Regions from separate parts of the Lysinibacillus sp. NPDC097214 genome, predicted to be linked through region 2. Evidence: predicted binding sites of a transcription regulator. Region 2 holds the regulator's gene; the other holds the start of a gene.
What was found. The regulator Rex, encoded in region 2, represses fermentation and respiration genes when NADH is low (regulators of the CRP and FNR family bind a similar motif). The targets are predictions, from matches to a motif close to TTGTGAAATATTTCACAA.
Positions count from the first base shown of each region.

Region 1: a site for Rex is predicted at 1,872-1,889, ahead of yeiL (transcriptional regulator YeiL). Genes of this name have one in related genera too.

Region 1 is NZ_JBNNSS010000004.1:442,753-446,407, reverse strand. Features, by position in the region: gene ACQKMI_RS12195 (oxalate decarboxylase family bicupin) at 1-619, shown strand, start outside; gene ACQKMI_RS12190 (MFS transporter) at 661-1,812, opposite strand; gene yeiL (transcriptional regulator YeiL) at 1,913-2,575, shown strand; gene ACQKMI_RS12180 (hypothetical protein) at 2,582-2,872, opposite strand; gene ACQKMI_RS12175 (diaminopimelate dehydrogenase) at 3,155-3,655, shown strand, end outside.
Region 2 is NZ_JBNNSS010000015.1:64,702-68,356, forward strand. Features, by position in the region: gene ACQKMI_RS22675 (CPBP family intramembrane glutamic endopeptidase) at 1-435, shown strand, start outside; gene tatC (twin-arginine translocase subunit TatC) at 539-1,360, opposite strand; gene ACQKMI_RS22685 (twin-arginine translocase TatA/TatE family subunit) at 1,378-1,563, opposite strand; gene ACQKMI_RS22690 (redox-sensing transcriptional repressor Rex) at 1,794-2,429, opposite strand; gene ACQKMI_RS22695 (ABC-F family ATP-binding cassette domain-containing protein) at 2,655-3,655, shown strand, end outside.

The DNA.
Region 1 (3,655 bases), on a different contig from region 2:
TGGTGTTCCGATGAGCGCTTTTCAACATATTCCAAAAGAACAAGTCTATATTTATCAAGATAAGGTTCCGGGAACTCTTGACACACAAAAAGTGCAATCTCCATATGGTACAGTTCCTCAAACCTTCAAGCATCGTCTGCTTGCACAAACTCCTATTAAAACCCCCGGTGGCAGTGTCAGAATTGTGGATTCGACAAACTTTCCTATTTCTAAAAATATCGCAGCAGCACTTGTCGAGATTAAACCTGGTGCTATGAGAGAACTGCATTGGCACCCGAATAATGACGAATGGCAATATTACCTACAAGGGAGAGGGCGTATGACAGTATTTACAGCTAATGGTGTGGCGAGAACATTCGATTATCGTGCAGGAGATGTTGGATACGTGCCGTTTGCAAATGGACACTACATTGAGAATACCGGTACGGAGACATTATGGTTCCTTGAAATGTTTAAAAGTGATAGGTTTCAAGATGTTTCATTAAATCAATGGATGGCTCTTACTCCAGCTGAGCTGGTACAAAGCAATTTAAATATTGGCCCGGAACTTCTACATGTATTAAGAAAGGAAAAGTGGCCGGTCGTGAAATATCCTGGGTTTTCGTATTATCCAAAGTGAGTAAATAGAAAAGCAGGTGAGAAAAATCTCACCTGCTTATTTTAATATTGATATTTATTTCTAGTAGTAAGCAGTATACCGATTGCTGGAACAGTACAAATAAGCATTGCTGCAAATGATAGTCCAGGAGAAATTTCGTATAGATAGCCGCCTAAAAATGTAAGGATAGCTGTACTTAATCCCATTGCTAATGCAGAGTAAAGGCCTTGTGCATTTGGAATTTGCTCCTTCGGCAATACTTTTGTTAAATAGCTGATAAAAGCGTAATGCGCGAGAGCAAAAGATAATGCATGTAATGTTTGAGAAGCGATAAATACCCAGACATTCGGGAATAGGTAAATAAGTAGCCAACGTAATGATGAACCACTTGCTGCTAAAAGTAATAAAGAAGATGAGCGCCATTTTTTAAATAGTGTATCAGCCTTCATAAAGTATAAGATTTCGCAAATAACGGCGATGTTAATAATCATGCCCATGTAGAATGGGTCGACATGTAAATCACCTAAATATATATAGCCGTAGCTGTAATAAGAAGCGTGAGCGCCTTGTAATAAAATAACGATTAATAAAACAATAGGGAAGCCTTTAATAGACCATAATGTTTTCATCGACAATGATTTTGCACGTTGTTCTTTCGTCGGTACAACGAGTAACTCTTGTGGAGTAGCCATTTGTTGCATCAACAGCATACCAATCAGGCCGACCACCATACTCCAAAAAATAATGTCATTGCCAAATGCACCTGTCAGCATACTAATGATTAATACTGCAATGACAAAGCCAAGGGAACCATAAGAGCGGCTTTTACCATAGTGTACATTTCCATGCTGTACGAGCGTTGCCGCGCTACTTTCAACGGCAGGTAGCAGTGCTGGATAGAAAACGCTAAATAAAAGGGTAACAATAAGAAGCGAGATAAAGCTCGTGCTTAGTAAGTAAAATAAAGTTGTGATGAGGGCACCTATTGCTAGAATGCTAGTGAGTCGTTTGTTATTCACATATTTTGCAAGCGTCGGGAAGAAAAATAGATTTGATGTTGCTCGTGCTAAAAGACCACAGCCCATTACGACACTAGCCTGTGAAACTGTAAGATGTTTGGCATCTACAAGCCAACCAGTCCAGTAAGGTAAGAAAATACCCCATGTAAAGAAAAATGCAAAGAAATTTTGAGAAAGCCATCGTTGATTGTTCATAAATATTCCGTACCTCCAATTTAACTATGTTGAATAATAGCACGTTCATCGTTACAATAATGTGAGATATCTCACATTATTTCGGAGGAGAGATTAAAAAATGCAAATACTGACAGCTGAGGAACGATCATATTATCTAGATAAATTTCCAATAGATGATTTTTTTTCTTTTGAAATTGATCCATTTCTAGAAATATGTAAGTTTGACAAAGGTGAATGGATTTTTCAAGAAGGGTCATTTCCAGATACGCTATACTACATGATCGAAGGAAAGGCGAAGCTATACATGACACATAAAAATGGCAAGGTCTCGCTTATCGATTACTTGGAGGCACCACTTTTTATGGGGGAAATTGAGTTACTTAATGAGGCAAGATATACGAAGGGGATTCAGACAGTAACCGAGACGATTTGTTTTTCGATTAAACAGTCCTGCAAAGCAAAGTTACTCACGGATGTACTATTTTTACGTAAACTTTGTTTGTTTTTAGGGGAAAAGGCGTTCAAAATGACGTCAAAATATACACAAAATCAAGCATTTCCACTTGAAAATCGACTTGCTGCATTTATTCAATTTTCTTCAGATCAAGGAGTCTATAAAGAAAAGCATACTGAAATCTGTGAATATTTAGGGGTTTCCTATCGACATTTATTATATGTACTTGCACAATTTTGTGAAGAAAAAATTTTAGAGAAGAAAAAGAATGGCTATCACATTATTAATGAAAAGCGTCTTTCCGAATTAGCACAGGAAATACTGTGAGGAATACTAAAGCTTATTGTATTCACTTTTTTTAACTAACCAGCGTGCTATCTCCTTGCCGCTATGGTAAAAGTTAGCCTCATTGACTCTTCGGTTTTGTACGGAGATAGCTAGGGTTTCTTCTATAACGCCAAAAGGTATAACCATTAAACATTGGTGTGTGTCGGGTGGGATCTTTTTGTGCTTTACCTCAGTTTCAATGTGAGCTTTAGCAGATTTTTGTGCATTTTGGAATGGACGAGTAAGTAATTCTCCTTGTTTCAATGTTGTGCTTGGTGAATAATAATTACCTTTCATTCAACATGCCCCCTTTGTCGTTAGTTTTATTGTACAAGACATGCGGTGGAAAAAGTCTTCATTTACATGGCTTTAACGAAAACTTAAAGGTTAGTCATTTGATTTTTAATATGTAACCGTATTCATGCCATTTACGAATAGAAATCATAGAAAACTTGTATGATTTCAAGAGAAAAACTCGTACTCAAACTATTGTGAATTTTCCTAACACAACGTATTATTGTAAGTAGATTTAACGTGAAGGGCTTCACATAGTCACGTAATCGTGAGGAGGAATTTTTAATGAGTGCAATTCGAGTAGGTATTGTAGGTTATGGAAATTTAGGGCGCGGTGTAGAGTTTGCTATTTCACAAAATCCAGATATGGAATTAGTAGCGGTATTCACACGTCGCGATCCTTCAACTGTAAACATTGCAAGTAATGCAAGCGTATATTTAGTGGATGATGCTGAAAAATTCCAAAATGACATTGATGTAATGATTTTATGTGGTGGCTCAGCAACAGATTTACCAGAGCAAGGACCACACTTTGCACAATGGTTTAATACAATTGATAGCTTTGATACTCATGCGAAAATTCCTGAGTTTTTCGAGGTTGTAGATGCTGCGGCACAAAAATCTGGTAAAGTATCCGTCATTTCAGTTGGCTGGGATCCAGGTTTATTCTCTTTAAATCGTATACTCGGGGAGACAGTTCTACCAGTAGGCACAACTTATACTTTCTGGGGAGACGGTTTAAGTCAAGGTCACTCAGATGCAGTGCGTCGCATTGAAGGCGTTAAA
Region 2 (3,655 bases):
GTCTTCTTTGGCCAAATGATTGGCGCAGCTATCGAAATGGCTATATTCGGTATCCAAGGTGGGTCGCAAAACACAGCTGATATTGTAGGTATAGCAAAAGGCGCTCCTATTGCGATACTAGCAATTGTCGTATTTGGACCAATTTTAGAAGAGTTCGTCTTCCGTCGTGTAATTTTTGGTTCGCTTGTCCAAACAACTAATTTCTGGGTAGCCGCTATAGTAAGTGCCATTTTCTTTGCACTTATTCATATGGACTTCTCACATATCTTGCTTTATACAATTTGTGGATTAATTTTTGCCTTCTTATATCACAAAACGAAACGCATTTGGACGTCAATTATCGCCCATGTCATGCTGAACGGTTTTGTGACACTTGTACAATTGTATGCAGAACCATTGCAAAAGTTTCTTCAAGAACTAGAAAAAATGCAATAAAAAATCAGTGGGAGTTTTTCTTCCACTGATTTTTATTGCATGTAAGCTGTAACTATAATGACGAAAAAGCTCGATGCTACTAATTAGCATCGAGCTTCTATTATTATTGATTCAATTCTTCGATTTGACGCCTCTGCTGTTCAAGTGCCTCTTCTATCTGACGTTTTTGCTCAGCCTCTTGTTCTTCCTTCATTCGCATTTCCTCTGATTTTAAGTATTTCTTATAGCCAATACGAGAAATCATAATGCTAATTTCATAAAGAACAAACAACGGTACTGAAACCATTAAGTGCGAAGCTAATTCAGGTGGCGCGATTAGAGCAGCACATACAAATAAACCAAAGTATGAATACTTACGAATACGAATTAGTAACTCAGGAGATAAAATCCCAATACGTGAAAAAAACAAGACTACAATCGGTAATTGGAAAAGGAAACCAAAAGGTATTGTAAGCTTAAATAAAAACGTAAAATATTCATGTATGCCAATTGTTTGTTGAATTTCTAAATCGTTTGATAAATTCATCATGAATTTTATGACATAAGGGAATAGTAAAAAGTATGAAAAGGATAGCCCTGCTAAAAACAATAAAAATGAATACGGTATATAGCTTAAAGTTGCTTTTCGTTCTACGTCCCTTAATCCCGGGCTAATAAAAGCCCACAATTGATACATCAATACCGGCGAAGAAAGAATAAAAGCGATTAAGAAAACTACTTGGATATAAATTGCAAGCGGTGTTACTACATCAAATGCATGGAGCTCTATATTGTAATTCGCTCCAGTACTTTGAAGGTATTTAACAAGCGGCTTTGCAACAAAGAAGCCGCCAGCCATAGCGAGAACAAAGAAAACGGCAACAATGAAAAGCCGTTTTCTTAATTCTTCTATATGTTCAATGACAGTTAGATCTCTTGGATTCATTCCTCAAACATCCTAACTTACTTATCTAATTCTTTCTTTTTCTTGTCATCATCATCTTCGTCGGCTAAACCTTTAGTAGCATTTTTGAATTCACGTAATGTTGAACCAAATGCTTTACCAAGCTCTGGTAACTTCTTAGGACCAAAAATTAGTAATGCGACAATTCCGATAATAATGAGGCTCATAGGACCAATACCACCCATTACAGCCACCTCCTCTTTATATCCATCATTTTAACGCATATTTCGCCATTTTGCTAACTAATAATATGTGAAAGTTTTTCGTCATTCTCTCAATTTATTACATACTTCTATTTAACAGAAACTGTGAGCTATACTATCAATTATACCCCGGCCTAATTGCGTCCGGAGACTTTAACTTCTTTCAGCGGGTGTTTGGACTCCGCTGAAAGAAGTTAAATTATGTACTATGATCACTCTTCCTGATTACGAATTAAATAAATAAGTGCCTGCAACTCTACCGATAAATCGATTGTTAAAAGTTGCATTTTATCTGGTACAGTAATACGCTCTGGCGTAAAGTTCAAAATTCCTTTTGCGTTCATCGCTGCTAATCTATCAGCCATTTTCTGTGCAGAGCGTGGTGAAACTGTTAAAATTGCAAGCTCCGCTCCATATTCTGCATACTTCTCTTCCAATAAATCAGGGTGAAAAACAGGAATATTGCTAATCATCTTCCCTTCTTTTGGGGCCTTCGAGTCAAATGCCACAACGATATGAGTATTATGATTTTTTTGGAAATTATATTTTAATAAAGCACTACCTAAATTCCCTACACCAATTAACGCTACTTTTGTCGCTTCATGTTGATCGAGCGTTTGGCTAAAAAATTGTAAGAGATGCTGCACATCATAGCCATATCCCTTTTTCCCAAGAGCACCAAAATAAGAAAAATCTCGGCGAATAGTTGCAGAATCAATTTTCATCGCTTCACTTAGTTCCTTCGAAGAAATGCGTTCCATGCCTTCTTGTGCAAAGTTTTGGATAAAACGATAGTAAAGAGGAAGTCTTTTCGTAGTGGCTTGTGGAATTTTTAATTCTTGTTTCAAACTTTTTCCCCCTTAAAACGTATCAAGTTCTATTTATGATACATGCTTTATATTTCTAAGTTTATAATATTCACTGGAGGATTTTCCTTTAGTTAATGGCGCTTTTACGCCACTAAATAAAGGGAAATCGTTTCAATCTTACATGACAGCTTGGAATAAGTAAAGCATCGACATTGCAAGCCAATCGCTCATCCATTACACTAAGGAAGAATTGAGGTGTCAAGAATGATTGTTTTACAGGTCAATCAACTATATAAATCCTTCCTTGCAGATGAAATTTTAAGTGGCGTAAAATTAGAAGTTCAACATCGTGACCGTGTTGCATTAGTAGGTCGTAACGGTGCTGGTAAGTCCACTTTACTTAAAATAATTGCTGGTCAAATGTCATATGACTCTGGCGATATTATTATTCCTAAAGGTGTACAAATTGGATATTTAGAGCAGCATGCTGGATTAAACTCAACATTGTCGATTTGGGATGAAATGATGACAATTTTTGAGCCGCTTATTGCCCAAGAACAAACACTACGATCATTAGAACAACAAATGGCCGATCCAACTGTTTATGAAAATCCTACTTTATATGCAAAAATAATGTCTGAATACGATCATTTGCAGCATAATTTTAAGGATGCGGGTGGCTATCAATATGAATCTGATACACGTTCTGTCCTTCATGGCATGCAGTTCTATCCTAATGATTACGAAAAGCCAATTAGCTCACTATCAGGGGGACAACGGACTCGGTTAGCGCTTGCTAAGCTTCTTTTAAGTAAACCTGACCTATTAATACTCGATGAACCAACTAACCATTTAGATATTGATACCCTCTCTTGGTTGGAATCATATTTAAAAAGCTATGAAGGGGCTATTCTAATTGTTTCCCATGACCGCTATTTCTTAGACCAGGTTGTTTCCATTGTCTACGAAGTCTCTCGTCATCGCGTCACAAAATATACAGGCAATTATAGTGCCTATTTAGATGAAAAAGCGAAAAATTATGAGCGCGATTTGAAGCTTTATGAACGTCAGCAAGATGAAAAGGCAAAGCTTGAGGAATTTATTCAAAAAAACATCGCTCGTGCTTCTACTACTAAAATGGCACAGAGTCGTCGTAAAATGCTTGAACGAACAGAATGGATGGATTCCCCTGATGGTGATGAAAAGTCAGCAAGCTTCGGTTTTACAATTGAACGTCAAAGTGGTAACGATGTTTTATCTGTAGA